Linked DNA regions of Nodosilinea sp. FACHB-141. The protein of the gene in region 2 interacts with the protein of the main gene of each other region in a pairwise test. Links are inferred from orthologs where the notes say so. Each region holds a gene or a part of one and is shown on either strand. Other genes may lie near its edges.

The links.
Region 1: the proteins of H6F59_RS02035 (region 2) and sfsA interact in binary tests that used the Escherichia coli proteins (3 or more experiments, as listed by UniProt). The link is inferred for Nodosilinea sp. FACHB-141 from one-to-one orthologs.

What each region holds. Positions count from the first base shown.
Region 1 is NZ_JACJPP010000021.1:184,994-193,611, forward strand. What follows is about bases 3,705-6,663. They hold sfsA (DNA/RNA nuclease SfsA), read left to right. Parts: upstream 3,705-4,797; coding sequence 4,798-5,529; downstream 5,530-6,663. Other genes in these bases: recJ (single-stranded-DNA-specific exonuclease RecJ), read left to right, coding at 3,705-4,767; H6F59_RS21740 (WecB/TagA/CpsF family glycosyltransferase), read right to left, coding at 5,600-6,337; H6F59_RS21745 (HEAT repeat domain-containing protein), read right to left, coding at 6,488-6,663. Also shown: H6F59_RS21720 (adenylate/guanylate cyclase domain-containing protein), read right to left, coding at 1-892; H6F59_RS21725 (hypothetical protein), read right to left, coding at 1,035-2,123; more of recJ, read left to right, coding at 2,446-3,704; more of H6F59_RS21745, read right to left, coding at 6,664-7,078; H6F59_RS21750 (HEAT repeat domain-containing protein), read right to left, coding at 7,203-8,036; H6F59_RS21755 (phycobilisome linker polypeptide), read right to left, coding at 8,076-8,300; H6F59_RS21760 (phycobilisome rod-core linker polypeptide), read right to left, coding at 8,396-8,618. UniProt on the Escherichia coli protein: Binds to DNA non-specifically. Could be a regulatory factor involved in maltose metabolism.
Region 2 is NZ_JACJPP010000004.1:159,241-167,705, forward strand. What follows is about bases 4,238-7,043. They hold H6F59_RS02035 (glutamate-5-semialdehyde dehydrogenase), read right to left. Parts: upstream 6,402-7,043; coding sequence 5,073-6,401; downstream 4,238-5,072. Other genes in these bases: H6F59_RS02030 (PEP-CTERM sorting domain-containing protein), read left to right, coding at 4,238-5,047; H6F59_RS02040 (helix-turn-helix transcriptional regulator), read right to left, coding at 6,528-6,932. Also shown: H6F59_RS02015 (DUF3769 domain-containing protein), read left to right, coding at 181-2,436; H6F59_RS02020 (hypothetical protein), read left to right, coding at 2,564-3,256; H6F59_RS02025 (hypothetical protein), read left to right, coding at 3,315-3,791; more of H6F59_RS02030, read left to right, coding at 4,001-4,237; H6F59_RS02045 (metallothionein), read left to right, coding at 7,069-7,239; H6F59_RS02050 (cofactor assembly of complex C subunit B), read left to right, coding at 7,360-8,040; H6F59_RS02055 (hypothetical protein), read right to left, coding at 8,066-8,465. UniProt on the Escherichia coli protein: Catalyzes the NADPH-dependent reduction of L-glutamate 5-phosphate into L-glutamate 5-semialdehyde and phosphate. The product spontaneously undergoes cyclization to form 1-pyrroline-5-carboxylate.

The DNA.
Region 1 (8,618 bases), on a different replicon or contig from region 2:
GAATGTTGACCAGCAGGCGATCGGCCTGCTGCCGCTGCTGGCGCAGCTCAGTCTCCATTTGGCGGCGTTCGCTGATGTCGTGGACAATGCCTTCATAGTGCAGGAAGGTGCCCGCTTTATCCCACACCTTCCAAATGTCTTCGCTCACCCAAAAGGTCGTGCCGTCTTTGCGAAACACCTCCGACTCGGCGTCGGTAATTTTGTCAAAGCGATCGAGATATACCGTCAGTTCATCACGGCGCTTGGGCTGGAGGTAGATTTGGCGACTGATGTCTTCGACGGTGGTCACCATTTCTGGGGCCGACCCATAGCCATAGAGGCGAGCCATGGAGGGGTTGACGCTGAGCAGCTGCCCCGTAGCCGAGGCCTTAAAAATACCCACCGTCGCATTTTCAAAAATGCTGCGGTAGTTCATCTCGGCCGAAATCAGCGCCTGCTCCATCTGGGTGCGTTCCTGCACCTCTTGGATGAGGAGCGCATTTTGCTGGCTGAGCTGCTGCCGCTGCTGGGCCAACCGCAGCTGGTTTTGCACCCGCACCAGCACTTCCTGCACCGCAAAGGGTTTGGTGATGTAGTCAGTAGCCCCAACTTGAAACGCTTTGACCTTGTCTACCGAATCTATTAGAGAACTCAGAACAATCACCGGTATCTCGGCGGTGAGTGGGTTGTGCTTGAGCTGCTGACACAGGGAGTAGCCATCCATGTCGGGCAGCAAAATATCGAGCAGCACCAGCCCTGGGCGTCCTGCTGAGATCAGCGCGATCGCCTGCTGTCCACTTTCAGCCACCTGAATTCGGTACCCCTGCTGGCTCAAGAGCCGCTGCAGCAGGCACGATGTCTCGGCATCGTCATCGACGATGACTAAATCAATGGCAATGGGGGCATCATCCACAGCACGGGGGCAGGGCAGACTAGGGGATTGGTCTAAGCATACGGGTATTGAGCCGAAACGATGCACCGGATCTACACCCTGGGCACTAGGGTAACGCCATCGTGCCAGAGGGTGTGCTCAAAGGAGAATGATTGATGGCTAGCTACCGCACCTTAAGCGCGCCACCACGGTTGCGGTAGCCCGTCACCAAGCCCTGGCGAAAGGTAACTTCGCCGTCTGAAAAGTGAAACACTTCTTCGCAGCTGTTGTCGTTGCGGCTAATGGCCACCGGGGTTTGCCCCTCGGCCCGCAGCACTTCAGTGCGACTGGAGCCCATGGTCCAAAACTCGGCAGCAGTTTGACCGGGGAGCAGGGCCGGGGGTTGCGCCGACACCTTAAGGTTTTGGTCAGAGTTGAGGTAGCCAATCACCTGGCCATTTTCGAACAGCACCGAGCTTTTGCCGTAGTACAAGGTGGTAAAACCGTTCGAGGTGTATTGCTCTTGGCGAGTGGGTGTGCCCTGGAGCCGCAACACGTCGGTTTCGGTAGATCCTAAGGTCCAGTTGTCCTGGGGCGCACTGACTGAAACCACCACGTCGCCGTCGGCTAGGACCTGGAGGTTGCCGTCGGGGTTGTCGTACTGCTTCACGTAGCCGTTGTGCAGCTCAACGATGCTGTTGCCGTAGCGCAGGGTTTGCTGACAAGCCCCCTGGTACTGCATGGTTTGGGAAGGTGCTCCCTGAATTGCTGTTACCAAATCGCGATCGGAGCCTAAGGTCCAGTAGTTTTTTTGGTCAGGGGCGCGGCTGGCCCGGTTACCCACATTGCTTTGGGCATACTGCAAGTTGCGCTCGTACTCGACGACTTTTTGCTTGGCTAGATCCGCATTAGTGTGGCCATTGGGTACCGCTCGCATGTAGGCGATCGCCCGCTGCCAGAGAATGACCACCTCAGCCCACTCTTCGCTAAACTCTGCGCTTTGGGTGAGCTGTGCCGCTTTCATGGCCTGCTCAGAGCCCTGACGAAACGCATCATTGTTAACGGACACAGCAGCGCGAGCGGGCAGCCACGACCAGGTGCGCTCTTGGGGATTAAGAAATATAAAACCAGCGGCGATGCCGAGGCCTACCGATAGCCCAACCGCACTCCAAGTCAGCCGTTCTCGCAGGGTTTGCCCCGGTCGCTTGAGTACAAAACTGTACAGGGTTTGAGGATTTTGCCCGTCTAGCTCAGGATGGCTACGTTTAGTCATAGGGATTAAGGAGGAGTGAACAACCCCAGTACCAGTCTGTGGGCTAAGGGCCACAGCAGAACTCGTCTGGAGCTTCCGTTAAGGATCAAAACCTAAGGAGATATGCAGAGAATAGGAGAGGATAAAGCCCCAGGATAACGCCGGAGAGCGCAGAATTAGTATGGGTATATTTAGCCAAACGGCGGAACCTTTAGTCCTCGCCCAAGCTATCTCACAAAACTGGACTATGATTTTAGGCTTTCTTTAGTTTACGGAAGCTTATTTAAATTGCCCGTCTGAGTCAAACTCCCACCACCTCCACCTCACTATTTCCTGATCTCCCATGGATGCCCTACCGCTGCGCTGGAACCTGCCCAAGGCGGATGCCGCCCCTGAAAGCTGGGTAGCGACAGTAGCTCGGGCAGTTCCAGGAACAACGCCGCCCCGCTGGCTGGCCCAGGTGCTGTGGCAGCGACAGCTAGGTTCTACAGAACCGCTGGAGGGCTGGCTGAACCCGGCTCTCTACCAGCCCACCCCCGCTAGCACCCTGGGGCCAGCAATGGCGATCGCCGTCAGCCGCCTCAAGCAGGCGATCGCCACTGAGGAAAAAGTAGCAATCTGGGGAGACTTTGACGCCGATGGGGTAACCTCTACCGCCGTACTGTGGGATGGGCTGGGGCAGCTGATCCCTAAGGGCGATCGCCTCACCTATTTCATCCCCAACCGCCTCAGTGAATCCCACGGGCTGTCGCAGCGGGGCCTTGACCATTTGGCTGAGTGGGGTGCAACCCTGCTGGTGACCTGCGACACCGGCAGCACCAGCGGCACTGAGATTGCCTACGCCAAGACTCTGGGCCTGGAGGTGATCGTCACCGACCACCACACTCTGCCAGAAGACGACATTGGCGCGATCGCGCTAATCAACCCCCGCAGCCTGCCCCCCGAACATCCCTTAGCCACGCTGTCGGGGGTGGCGGTAGCCTACAAGCTGCTAGAGGGGCTATACGCAGCGCTGGATACTCCCCCCCCGCTACCGCTCGATCACGTACTTGATCTAGTAGCCATTGGCCTGATTGCCGACCTGGTAGAGCTGCGGGGCGACTGCCGATACTTGGCTCAGATCGGGCTGCAGCGCCTGCAAACCCAAACCCAGCCCAATTCGCCCTACCCACGACCAGGGCTGGCTGAGCTACTGGCGTTGTGCAAGCGCACAGGCGATCGCCCCACCGATATTTCCTTTGGGCTGGGGCCGCGCATCAATGCTGTCAGCCGCATCCACGGGGACGCTAGCTTTTGTGTGGAGCTACTGACTAGTCGCGATCGCGATCGCACCAAAACCCTGGCCTACGAGGCCGAACTGGCCAACACCCGCCGCAAAGCCCTCCAGCGCGACCTTTACAGCCAGGTGATGGCGCGTCTAGCCCAGGTCGATTTGGCCACCACTCGCTGCCTGGTGCTGGCCGACGAGTCTTGGCCCACCGGCATCTTGGGATTGGTAGCGGGGCAAGTAACCCAAGCTCTCGGACGCCCAACCATTCTGCTGCGCATCGATCCGCCCTCGGAGGACGGTAGCCCTCGGCTGGCACGGGGGTCAGCCCGCTCGGTGACAGGGCTCGATCTCTACCAACTATTTCAGGCACAATCGGCGTTACTAACCGGCTTTGGCGGCCATCCTTTAGCGGCGGGGCTGACGCTGCCCGTGGAACATATTGAGGTGCTAGCGGCGGCACTCAACCGTATGGTGCGCGAGCAGTTGGGGGGCGACGGTGCGCCCCAGCCCCTGCTTCAGGTTGATCTCACGGTGACGGTGGCGGATCTGGGTCAACCCCTGTTTCGCGAACTCAAGTGGCTGGAGCCCTGCGGCATGGGCAACCCTGTGCCGAAGCTGCTGCTTGGCAATGTCTGGTTTCGGAATGTCTTTCACAAGAAATTGCGCGATCGCCAAAATAAAGCCGTGAGCTTCATCAAAACTGAGTTTGAGCTGTGGGATGACGCAGCCGAGGCAGGCTTTCCCGGCGAGTGGTGGGGCCACTACCGCGACGAACTTCCTCCAGGCCGCTGCGATGTGGTGGTCGAACTCGACTTCAACAGCAACACCGGCTACCACGTCAAGCTCATAGACGTGCGTCCTATTGCCGTAGGCAAGCCGGAGTCAGAACTAAGACCGTCTAACTCCGTTCTCGACTGGCGGCAGCATACCCCTGAGGATCAGGAGCACGTCCTGATAGTCAACCAGATACCGATGCAGTGGAGCGACTGGCAGGTGTGGCAGCGGCAGGCCGCCCAGGCAAAGCTGCCCCTAGCCCTAGCCTTTTCTCCGGCGATCGATGACCTGTCGCCAGGGGAGGTTTGGCAAGAGCTGGTGGGCTTAGCCAAGTACCTAGCCCGCACTCAAACTCCGGTAACCCGGTCGCAGCTGGGCGATCGCCTGCGCCTCTCACCCACCAGCCTTTCCCTCGGCTTAGCCGCCCTGGCAACCGCCGGGTTTAAGATCGCCGCCCCAGACAGCACCGCCCCTGAGGCAGACACAATCATCGTTCAGGTTGACCCTACCCCGGTTTCGCCTGACCCAGCAGCCGTACAACATTTTCTCGAAGTGGTGCAAGAGGAGCAATTTCGCCGCCGCTATTTTGCCCAGGTGCCGGTGGCTGCCCTTTCCTGGTAGGGTGGGCACTGCGCACCATCTTCCGCCGTCATGACTGCCGACTGGTTCTATCCTTTTCCGCCCTTGATTGAGGGCACAGTACTCAAGCGCTACAAGCGATTTTTTGTTGATATTGAGCTAGAAACCGGTCAGGTAATCGTTGCCCACTGCCCTAATACCGGACCTATGACTGGGGTATACCACGTCGGTGGACGCGCACTGGTTTCCTACAACTCCAACCCCAAACGGAAGCTGGCTTACACCTGGGAACTGGCAGAGGTGTGCGACACTGTGCCCACCTGGGCCGGAGTCAACACAGCGCGGCCCAATCGCGTGGTGAAGTCGCTGCTGGAGGCACGACAAATTCCAGAGCTAGGCGACTACACTTCCATTCGCCCAGAGGTGCGCTACGGCGGTGACGGCAAAAGCCGAATCGACTTTGTCATTTCTGGGGAGGATACAGCCTTAACAACCTACGTTGAGGTCAAAAATACCACCTGGGCCAAGGGCACCCTGGCCCTGTTTCCCGATACAGTGACCACCCGCGGCCAAAAGCATTTAAGAGAACTGGCGGCGCTGGTTCCTGAAACCCAGGCGGCGATGCTGTACTTCATCAGCCGAGGCGACTGTACCGACTTTGCCCCTGGAGACGAGACCGACCCCACGTATGGCCTGCTGCTGCGTGAAGCCATAGCGAAGGGCGTTAAGGTGCTGCCCTGCCGGTTTGAAGTGACTCCGGCTGGGCTGCGATATTTGGGTTTGGCAAATCTGAGGCTGAATTGAGGAAGGTGTAAGGTGCAGGGTACAAGGTTCAAGGGTGTGCCTTATACCCTGCACCCTACACCCTGACTTTCTAGCGGGCCGAGTAGGTGAGCGATCGCCACGCAAAATGAGGCAACGCCAACATCCGCCGCCAGCGCCAGGGCTCTTTGTAAAGGCGGTAGAGCCATTCCAGGTGATTGTTGCACATCCACTCGGGGGCGCGAGACTTGACCCCGGCCCAGATATCAAAGCTGCCGCCGACGCCAATCCACACGCTGTTGGGGCAGAGGTAGCGGTGGTCACGAATCCACAGTTCTTGTCTGGGCACACCCATACCAACCAAAATCACGCTGGGCTGGAGCTGCTCTAAATGGCGCAAAAACTCGGGTTGATCGGTTGGCCCTAGGTAGCCATGTTGGGTGCCCACTACCTTAAGCCCGGCTATCTGGCGCTGCCAATACATAGCGGCGCGATCGGCCACGCCGGGTACACCGCCATACATAAAGACTGTCTCTTGGGGAGAGATGCGCTTGAGTACTGTGGCAGCCAGCTCAATACCCGGCGCGCGCGCTATCCGCTGCCCCTTGGTACGAAAGTAGAGCACGACCCCCGCCCCGTCGGGAATCACAAGTTCGGCATTGACGATGACCTGTCGCAGGTCGGGGTTTTGGTCGGCCTGCATGGCCATTTCGGCATTCAGAGTGACCACATGAGCCCCATACCCTCGACGATACTGATCGACGAGCCAGTTTGCATAGTCGGTCCGCCAGTGAACAGGCAGCCCCATCACCTGCAAGACTTCTGGTGCATTTGACTGTGCCACCGCCATGAACACCTTCCCCAACTCAATTGTGGGCGCTAAACCGCTGAGTGTCTGTCTTCAACGCTCGGGCTTGGGCCCCTGTGCGCATTAACCATAGAAGACCATACCTCGAAACTGAATCAATGTGTTGCATTTCTCAACGTCAAGGCAGAGGCTTTAATTCATAGCGTCGACCAATTCTCCCAAGGCCTCTAGGGCCTTACAGGCCCGGGCCTGCACAGCAGGAGTTTCGTCATGGTGAAAGGCCTGCTGAAGACAGACGAGAATCGGCGGCTTTTGAGTTTCAGGCTCCGCTAGAGCTTTTGCTAGGCCTTCGAGAGCAGCCATTGCTGCGTAGCGCACTACCCATTCTGGGTCCTGGGCCGCTCCAATCAATACGTCAAGCACCTCTTGTTGAGATGAGGGCGCTTGGTCGGTAGGCAGCTTAGCCCAATCGATGGTGCCCAACCCTCGGGCTGCGGCGCGGCGTACGCTTAGGGCAAAATCTCCTTTGGCCGTTTCTAGCAGCACGGGCAGGGCACGGGGGTCGCCAATCAGGGCCACGGCCCGAATAGCCCAGGCTCTAGCGCCATAGTTGTAGCCATCAATTTGTTCTAACAGCGCCGGCACTGCGTCTTGGCCTAGGGCCACCAGCCCATCCACTGCGGCCACCGCAGCACCAGGATTGTTATAGCCCAGCACGGTAATTAGGGTAGGGATAGCGGCGACATCTTGAGCAGCTGCTAGATGATGGACCGCAACAACCATTGCGCCCTTAGAATCAGCGGCTTCGACCGCTCGAACTAGCTCTGCTACTGTCGCGCCCACAACTAACCGTTCTCCAGCCCTATTGATACCCAATTTATTCGTTTGTGCTGCAAGCCCTCAGCACTTACAGCAGCTCATCCATTAGTAACAATACCTGGCGGGCTTCATCTGTCAAACCGCGTTGGGGAAACCCAATCTGCCGCAGGTGAGTTTCTAAAACGCCTTGGAGGGCGATCAGCTTGAGGCTGTTTTCGGCTAGGGTGGCGGCAATGGGCTGGGCGGCAGGCAAGTAGCCGATCGCCCCTAAATCCATCATGGCCGATCGCCGCAGCTGTAAGTTGGGCTCTTGCAGGCGTTGTACCAGGCGATCGCAGTAGGTCGCCTGCCCTGTCAGCTGATAGAGGGCACGGGTGGCTGCATTTTGCACTTGGGCCACCTCATGCTCTAAAAACGGGGTGATTTCGTCGACTGCATCGGTGGCGCCTAGGGTGCCCAGGGCCTCCAACACAGCGTTGTAGGGCTGCACTAGATGAGGCTTATCGGGCACCGCAACCGCAGCGGCAACCCCTCCAGCCAGCAGCGAGCGCAGTGCTGGAATCGCCTGAGGATCGCCCAGGGACTCTAGCGCTTGGGCAGCGGACTCGCGCACGTAGTAGTCGTCGCACTCTAGACATTGAATCAGCGCCGGAACAACGGTGCGATCGCCCAGTTTACCCAGTGCTCGAGCGGCATTGCGACGCAGCGGGTACCCCCCATCGGGGGCGCGATCGCCCTCATCCTCCAAAGCCGACACCAGACCGGCGATCGCCTCGGGTTGGGCCACGCGAAAGCGCCCCAGCCACCAGGCAGCGTAGTAGCGCAGGCCGGTATCAGCGGTTTGGCGCAGGTTTTCGATGGCCTGCTCCACCGTCAGGGATTCTCCCTCGGCGTTGACCAACTGCTGCGGATTTTGTCCCATACCTTAGTATGTCTCCAGCATTTGCAGATCCGCCTTAGCTTAGTCAGCCGACAAAGGCTGAATGCTGACGATTTTGCCGCCCATACGGGTAATGCGCTGCATTTCTTCGTTCATGCGGCTGTAGGGCACCTTGATAAAGGTGCTGCCGCTGTGACGAATGGGGTAGTTATTTTGGTCGGTGGCGTCGTTTTGGCGCAGCCCCTCAACCTCGTAGAGAAAAATGCGGTTAGTAGTCTGACTGCCAAAGGCGTTTTGAGCGAGCATAGGAAACTCTCCTGGTCGTTGCGAGATCTCGACGAATACGGCGTTTCATACATCACTGGCGCCTTCATAGAGAATGCGCCAGTGATGCTATTTAACTAGAGGCTAGCAGCGGTAACGCTGGTTACCCTACCACCCTGCTTATGAATCTGCTGAAGCTTGGCAGACAGCTGTTCGTAGGGCACCAGGTAGGCGGTATTGATGCGCCGTACCTTAGGATAGCGAGGCAGGTTAGCCCCAGACACCTCAATCCGGTAGACTTTGCCAGCACCGACACCGTAGGGGGTGGACCCACCTAGGGCCTGGCTGGGAGTAGTCAGC
Region 2 (8,465 bases):
CTTGCCATCTAGCCTGCCCTGCGGAACCTGCACCGCTAAAAGTAGTCTGGGAATTGGCGGCCCTGCCATGGGTTGCCCGTCTGTGCCCTAAAGCTGCTACATCAAGGTTAATAGCCTGGTGACAGTGGCCTGCTTGAGCCCGCTTGCCGGGCTTTGTTTTTGCTTTGGTGATGCCAGCCCATGCCTTTGCCGCCTATGTTGCCCGCTGTGCCCCCACCCCCAGAATCAGCCGAAGTCGTGCTGGTTTCAGCGGTAGTGGCCTCCCAGTCAGGGCCGGGGGGAATGGCAGCGATCGCTTCAACCGATAGTGTTGTAGCTAGCCCCTTGTCTTTGAGCGGAGTTAGCCTGCTCTCACCGCTGTTAGCGATCGATGACGGCTCAGAGCCTCTGATACCTGAACCCACCGATAGCGAGCCTCTAGTGCCCGTTGAACCAGCGATCGAGGACACCGAAGCACCGGTTGAAGTCGATTCAGAACCTCTTAATCCTGGGCCTGAAAGCCCTCAACCCGAAAATTCTGAGGCTGAACCGCCTGAGCCTGAATCACCCGACACCCCCGTCGAAGATGCCCCCGTCGAAACAGAACTGCCGGCTGAGGGGGTAGGCTCCATATTACTGCGGGCCGATCGCCAAGAGTTTGAGCCCGTTCGCCAGGTTGTCACTGCTACAGGCGATGTGCTGGTGCAGTTTGGCACGGGACAGCTAGCCGCCGATCGCCTCTGGGCTAACTTAGTCAATCGCCATCTGCGAGCCGAAGGCAACGTTTTCTTTAACCGCAACAATCAAATTATTGAGGGCGCAACAGCTACCTACAACCTATTGCAGGGTGCAGGCACGATTACCGAGAGCCGAGGTGAGCTAGAGCTGCCCGCCCTAGAAGACGATTTCTCCACCGATTCGGCTGGTCTAGGGCAGGGTTCTAACGTTCCTCTCGACTATCGGCTACAAAATCAGAGGTCCATTTCCCAAGTCACCAGCCCAGGCGGGATTGCCCTGGCGACGGGCGATCCCCAAGTGCTGCTGGGGGGTGAACAGCGCCCAATTGAGCGGGTACGGTTTGAGGCCGAGCAAATTTCCTTTGATGCTGACGGCTGGTATGGCGAGCAAGTTCGGCTGACAAACGATCCCTTCTCGCCCCCAGACTTGGAGTTTAGGGCCAATAGTGTGCGGCTTACACCCATCAATGAGTTAGAAGACGAGCTGGTGTTTGAAAACCCCCGGCTGGTATTTAACCAGGGCCTTTCCATTCCGTTGTTTAGAAATCGCTTTGTGCTTACCCGAGGGCAGCTGCCTCCAGAAGCCCTAAATCCGTTGCCAGCGGGCATTGGCATTGATGGGCGTGATCGCGGTGGCCTGTACGTCGAAGCCCCGCTGCCGATCAATAGGGTAGGGCCTTTAAACGTTACGATCGCGCCTCAGTTTTTCATCTCCCGCTGGTTGGGCGCCTCAAACTACAATATCGGTGACCCCGCCAACTTTGGTTTGGCAGCCCAGGTTGAGGGTTCTTTGGGGCCGCGCACCCAAGTGTTGGGCTCTGCGAGCTTAGCGGGGTTTGACTTGGCAAACTTTAGCGAGCGATTTCGGGCCAGCTTTCGGGCTCGGCAGTTGCTTGGCACCCACCGCCTTACTTTGGAGTATAGCTACCGCGATCGCCTTTTCAACGGCTCCCTCGGGTATCAGGATGTGCAAAACACCATTGGTGCCCTGCTTGAGTCTCCCGTAGTGGCTCTGGGTAACAGCGGTATTGATCTCACCTATCAGGTGTCTGGGCAATACATTACGGCCAACACCGACCGGCCTGATCTCTTAGACCCTGGGGAAGGTATAGGCTTAGCCAGCCTGTTTCGTTTTCAGGGTAGTGCTGACCTCACCCGCAACTTCTTGCTGTGGCAGGGGCAACCGCTACCTGCTACCGCCACCGAAGGGTTGCGCTATTCTCCCCGACCGCTGGTACCCAACCTGGCGCTAGGGGTCGGGCTACGAAGTGGAGCTACCTACTACACCAGCAGCGACTTCCAAGAGTCGTTAGAAACCAGAGTTATTTTGTCGGGTCAGCTGGGCCACTTACAGCGTAAAACCTTCGACTACACCCAGTTCAATATTGGCTTTAGACACACTCTCGTCGGTGGCGATACATCTCCCTTTCTGTTCGATCGAGCGGTCGATCGAAACGTGCTGTCTGGGGGCATTATTCAGCAGATTTATGGTCCTTTTCTAGCCGGTTTTCAGGCCTCGATTAACGTGGATAGCGGGCGCACCATTGATAGCAACCTCATTTTTGAATACCGTCGCCGAGCCTACGGGCTACTGGTAACCTATAGCCCCACTCAAGAAACCGGTTTCCTAGGATTTCGGCTTAGCGGCTTTGATTGGGTGGGGCGCACTGCTCCCTTTGATTCACCACCAGATACCCCTAGTGATGTGGTGGTGCAGTAGCTCTGCCTTCCATAGACGGTAATAAACCTTACGATGGTAGTCTTTACGCAGGCTTAAGATTAAGCTGAAAGGTAATGACTACCTAAAATGCCCCATTCAGTGGGGATTAACGCGTAGGCAAACCATCATGACTTACCTCAGCAACACTCCAGATGTTGAGCCCATCTACCAGTTGCTCACCAGCTACAGCTTTGAGGCTGAGGACTATCCTACCAAAGCTGTCATTGCCGGTTGGTTGGAAGAGTTTGGCTCAGTTTGGGTAAGCCACGCTATTACCGAAGCCCTTTATCAAGGGCGCTACAAAGTTATTTCTATCGACCAAATTCTCAAGCTATGGCAGCGGCGAGGTCAGCCCATTCGCCACTTCAATCGCGAGTTTGAATCCATTATTTTAGGCCAATCGCTGCTCTGCCCTACCGGCTATGGTGATGGCACAGAGTCCTCACCCGTTCGTCGGGCTCTGCCGTCGATCGCTCCGGCCAGCTTAAATTTAGAGATTGATGCTCCACTAGAAACTGACGCACCGCTCTCCAGCGCTGCGTCTACCGACTTTACACCTGCCTCGATCGCAACCAATTCAGAAGTAGAGGCAACGACTGGTTCCTTGGACGACGGTGAGCCAGGAGCTGAGGCGACAAGCGAACCGGCGATCGCCTCAGCCCCAGACACTCCCGATATTCCCAACTTTCGCCCGCTGCCTGCAGAGGCTGCATCCCCCTGGCACCAGGCCGACATGATTCAGCCCTTTGTACCCCGGCGTGATGGGTCAGAGCTGCACGAGCGGCTGCGATCGGTGGTACAAGGGGGCATGCGAGAATAAATGCCTGCCCTGGAGACTTGGTAGCGTATACTGACATAGTACGCACGATCTACACTAAATGGTTCAATATACTCTGGCCCAGAGCCCAGATGTCGTTTTGACAGTATCGGGCAAAGATTCCCGCAAAGCTCGCGATAAGGCGATGGATCAGCTCATGGCTATGCTTGACGATGGCGAACTGCCCACCGCTTTGGCTGATGGCTTTAGCGTCGAGCAACTTGTAGAAGTGCAGCCCCCTACCTCCTCAGCCGCCGTGCAGCAGCAAGAAGACGCCGTCGTAGAAGCCATTCAGGTTTTGAACCAGTTGGCCACGCTCAAGGTAAAAGTACAGTCATCTCGCGATGAAGCTCTTCAGGTGCGTAACCTTGTAGATCTGCTGTTTACCGATGACCCGATGACCGACGACCAAGTGACTGAATTGAAGGATGGCTTTAAAATTTTGAAATCGTTTGCTCAGAGCAACCTGCGATTCAAAGAAGCCAAAGCCCAGGCAGAATCAGCGCGCCAGGTGCTGGACGAGGCATTAGGGAATTAGGCCGTCAAGAAAAATTGCTCAGGAGCAGCAGTAGGTGATGCTTCGCTCTACCAGGACGCTAGGGAAACGCGCGAATGCAATAGTGGGCTTCCTATAAAGATTTGATGAAATCAAAGCAAATGTCGGAGTAGGCACAGTTCCCTTGTCAAATTCAACAGAGAATTTGGATGAGCATCTCAGTGTTTACACGCAGTTTCTCCGGCAGCGCCATGAAATATTTGACCCAATTTGGTCTTCCGTTGCTGAGCACCCTTGGCGTCGCAACGTTTTCTATGGCGGCGAATGCAGCCCTGCTGGTAGGGAACACTTCGGGCAATAACATCGTTATTTTTGATGAAATTACCGGTGATTTTCGCGGAGAACTAATTCCAGATAACGGTCTGCTAGATAGCCCCGATACCTTTGTGTATGGGCCTGATGGCAATTTATATATCAGCAGCGGCACTACCCCAGAAAACTCTGCCATTTTGCGGTTTACCCCCGAGGGTGAGTTCATCGACGTGTTTGCTTCGGGGAATGGCCTGTTTCGTCCCTATGGTGTGGCTTTTGGCCCCGACGGCAACCTGTACGTCAGCAGCTTTTTGTCCGACGAGATCCTGCGCTACGACGGCACCACCGGGGAGTTTGTTGACGTTTTCGCCCAACGTCAGGGGATCGTCCCCAACGGCCTCAATGGCCCCAACGGCCTGCTCTTTGACCCCGATGGTCGGCTCTATGTGACGACTCAGGGCAGCGTTGCAGTGGAAGGCATGCCCGTCTTTGGCCAGCCCAGCATTATTCTCAGCTATGACATTGCCACTAAAGCCAGGATGGTGTTTGCTGAGCAGCCCGAGCCTTCGCCCGACAGCAGAGGATTTGTGAGCTTCTTGGGCATGGCGATGGATCCTCTCAGCGGTGAACTGCTGGTCAGCGATTTTGCCAATGGCATTCGTCGCTACGACTCTCTCACAGGGACGCTGTTGGGAGAACTATCGACCAACTATACCGGCTCTGTGCCGAGCAGTAGCTTTATCGGCAGCTTAGCCTTTGCCCCCAATGGCGATCTGTTTACCGTGGGGTTTGACATCGTTTCGGAAATTGGCTCCATCCTCAAATACGATGGGCCGACCAAAGAGCGATCGCTGCTAGCCGACGCCAACCCTAAGCTACAGCGCCCCATTGGTATTCTCTATGCCGCGCAGCCAGTGCCAGAGCCCTTTGCTTTGGGAGGGCTGGCGATCGCCGCTGGTGGCCTCATGCTCTCTCGCCGCCGCTAACCAGTATTTGTTTATCCTGCCGTAGCTACTGTAAGTCCAAATCTCTGTGAGTGAAGGGTTTGGCGTCACTGCCGCTGTAAGTCACAGAAACGTGACCGTCACCTACTAGCTGATATTTATAGGTAACCAACCCCTCTAATCCCACCGGGCCGCGAGGGGGCATCTTTTGGGTGCTGATGCCGACTTCGGCCCCAAAGCCATAGCGAAAGCCGTCGGCAAAGCGGGTCGAACAGTTATGGTAGACCCCTGCGGCATCGACACGATCCATAAAGTGGGCAGCGGTGGCAGGGTTTTGAGTGGCAATGGCTTCCGTATGGCGCGACCCGTAGGTATTGATGTGGGCGATCGCCTCCTCCACCGACGCCACAACTTTAATGGCCAAAATCAGGTCGCTGTACTCCGTCGCCCAGTCTTCCTCTGTGGCGGGGGCTAAATCGGGCAAAATCTGCTGCGCCTGCTGATCGCCACGCAGCTCTACTTGGGCAGCCCGTAGCGCCGCCGCCAGAGGTGGCAATCCTTGAACAGCAGCATCTTGGTGAATTAGCAGGGTTTCGATCGCATTGCAGGCCGAGGGATAGGCGGTTTTGGCATCGACGGCGATCGCGATCGCCTGAGCCAGATTTACTTCGCTGTCGATGTACAAATGGCAGATGCCATCGGCGTGGCCCAGCACCGGAATGCGCGTATTCTCTTGCACAAACCGCACAAACGCGTTGGAGCCGCGTGGAATGATCAGATCCACGTAACCTTCTAGAGCCAGCAGGGCACGGGTTTCTTCGCGGGTAGTCAAGAGCTGCACTGCCGCTGGGTCTACTCCAGCATTCTCAAGCCCCTCTTTGATCGCCTCCACTAAAGCGGTGCACGATCGCACCGCCTCCTTGCCCCCCTTAAGAATCACTCCGTTGCCCGACTTAATCGCCAGGGCCGAAATTTGCATCACTGCGTCGGGGCGCGACTCAAAGATCACCCCCAGCACCCCCAAGGGCACCGCCAGCCGCTTGAGCACTAATCCCTCGTCTAGCTCGCGGTGAATTTGCACCGTTCCTACCGGGTCGGGCAGGCGGGCTACGTCGCGCACACCAGCAATCGCCCCCGCCAGCTTCACCCCGTCGAGCTTGAGCCGTCCGTACAGCGGCTTGGCCAGGTTGTCAGCTATGGCAGCCTCGCAATCTGCTTGGTTGGCCGCCACAATGCGATCGGCATTGGTTTCAAGGGCGGCTGCCGCCGCCTCGATCGCTTGATTCTTGGCTTCAGCAGACAGGCTAGCTAAAGTTTGAGCCGCTTGGCGAGTGGCCTGGGCGATCGCCAACAACGGCTGAATGGCAGCATCCTGGGCAAGGGGAGAAACGGTCATAGCAATACGACAACCCGGCAATACTCCAGTCTACCGTTTCCCTAGAGACAGGTTTACGGTCTCAGGTTTATTGTCTGAGGTCTAGAAATACTTCACCTCCCTTAACCCATCCACCCATCCACCCACCTACTCCTCCGACGGTTCATCCAAGTGATCCGACGCTTCCCGATAAAGATTGAAAACGTGATCATCCTTGAGGCAGTAGAGTACGTTGCGCCCCTGCTTGCGGTAGCTGACCAGGCGAGTGGCACGCAAAATGCGCAGCTGATGGGACACCGCCGACTCGCTCATGGCCACGGCAGTTGCTAGCTCACCTACCCGCATTTCGCTCAAAGCCAGAGCCGAGAGAATGCGCCAGCGATTGGGATCGCCCAGCACGCCGAAAAATTCGGCCATGCGCTGGGCCTTTTCTATGCTCAAAATCTCGTCCACAGGCGATGAACCAGCGTGATGGCAGGAAGGGTCATCGAGAGGGGGGCGATCGCCAGCCATACCAGTCATCTCTGAAGAATAGCCAGGGCTTAGAGGCATATCCCAATTATCACAGCAAACAATAGTGAACCATTCAACCCATGAACACTTGTTCACATGTTATAGTCAATTCATGAACAGGTGTTCAAGCATTTGAGCATCAGTTTAGTTCACTTAACCTAAGAGGAAACTTGCCATGACTACCGTTACCCAAATGAAATGCGCTTGCGACTCGTGCCTGTGCATTGTTGACACCAGCCAGGCTTTAGAAAAAGACGGCCAGTATTTTTGCAGTGATGCCTGTGCCGACGGCCACCCCGAGGGGTCTTCGGGCTGTGGTCACACCGGCTGCGGCTGTAATAGCTAACCCGTTGCGACAGCAAGGTGCAGGGGATTCAGTTGCCTGCACCCTGCTGTTCCCATTCACCGCTAGCAGCCTAAACCCCATTAAAATCAAGGAAGAGGCGAATCAAGGGATAGGCTAAAAATGGCGCAAAATGACCCAAACCGGGTGCTGCGGCTGCTGCCGCTGGTAACAGGAGGCTTGGGCGGCACCCTGCTGCTGCTCAACCGAGTGCTGACTCCAGCTCTGACCGAATCTCAGGCGCGATCGGATGTGATGGGTGTGATTCTCAGCGCTCTGCTGATTTTGACGGGCTTGCTATGGCAGCGGGTGCAGCCTACCCTGCCTGAAGCCGTTACCTTGATGGGAAAAGAAGGGTTGGAGCTAGATAATGCCCTGCCCGATGCTGCTAAAACTGAACTGGCCTGGGCTTCTCACCTGCTATTGACCAACACCGTTACGCGCTCCGTCGTCGTCTACCGCCAGGGCAAAACCCTGCTGCGGCGCGGAATCTTAGCTCCTAATGCTGAGGTCACCCCTGGCCCAATCTTGAAACGAGTGTTGGAGACTGGCAAAGCAGTGTATCTGGTCAAACTCAGCATTTACCCAGGCCGTGTAGAGTTCGACTATTTGCCTGAAAATACTCAGGGCGTGATCTGTCAGCCCATGGGCCAGGGCGGCGCGCTGATTTTGGCGGCCAATGCCCCCCGCAGCTATACCCGCCAAGACGAAGCCTGGATTGAAGGCATCGCCGACAAGCTTGGCCATACCCTAGATACATCAACAGTTGCCCCAGATGTCCAAGTAGAGATTTCCCAGGCGTGATAAGAAGCAATTATTAGATAACTTTTTATCGAAGAAGAGCTAATAGAACACACACCCCACCAATTAAGCAAACCATAATGTGCAGGGCGGACCAAAGATATAAAGTAGGAAACTTGCTAAAGAAAGGATCTCGACTAGCACTTTCGTCTAGCGCTTCGCATTCAATTTCTCGCAACTGTGCCTGTGGACAAAGTTGAGCGATGCGCTTGCTGATTAATTTGGCTACTCGATAGTTTTTTAAGTAATGCTGTGAATACTTGGCCGACATGAATAGGCCAAACAGGCCAAGAAAGATGGTCAATAACCCAACAGGAATAGTTTGCTTAGAAAATCCCTGCTGTGAAATAAAGGCAAAGGTAGCAGCCGCAATCGTAATTAGAAAATTGCTCATGGTTGCTCTTCGATCTTCAGCCTGTTTGGCAAGC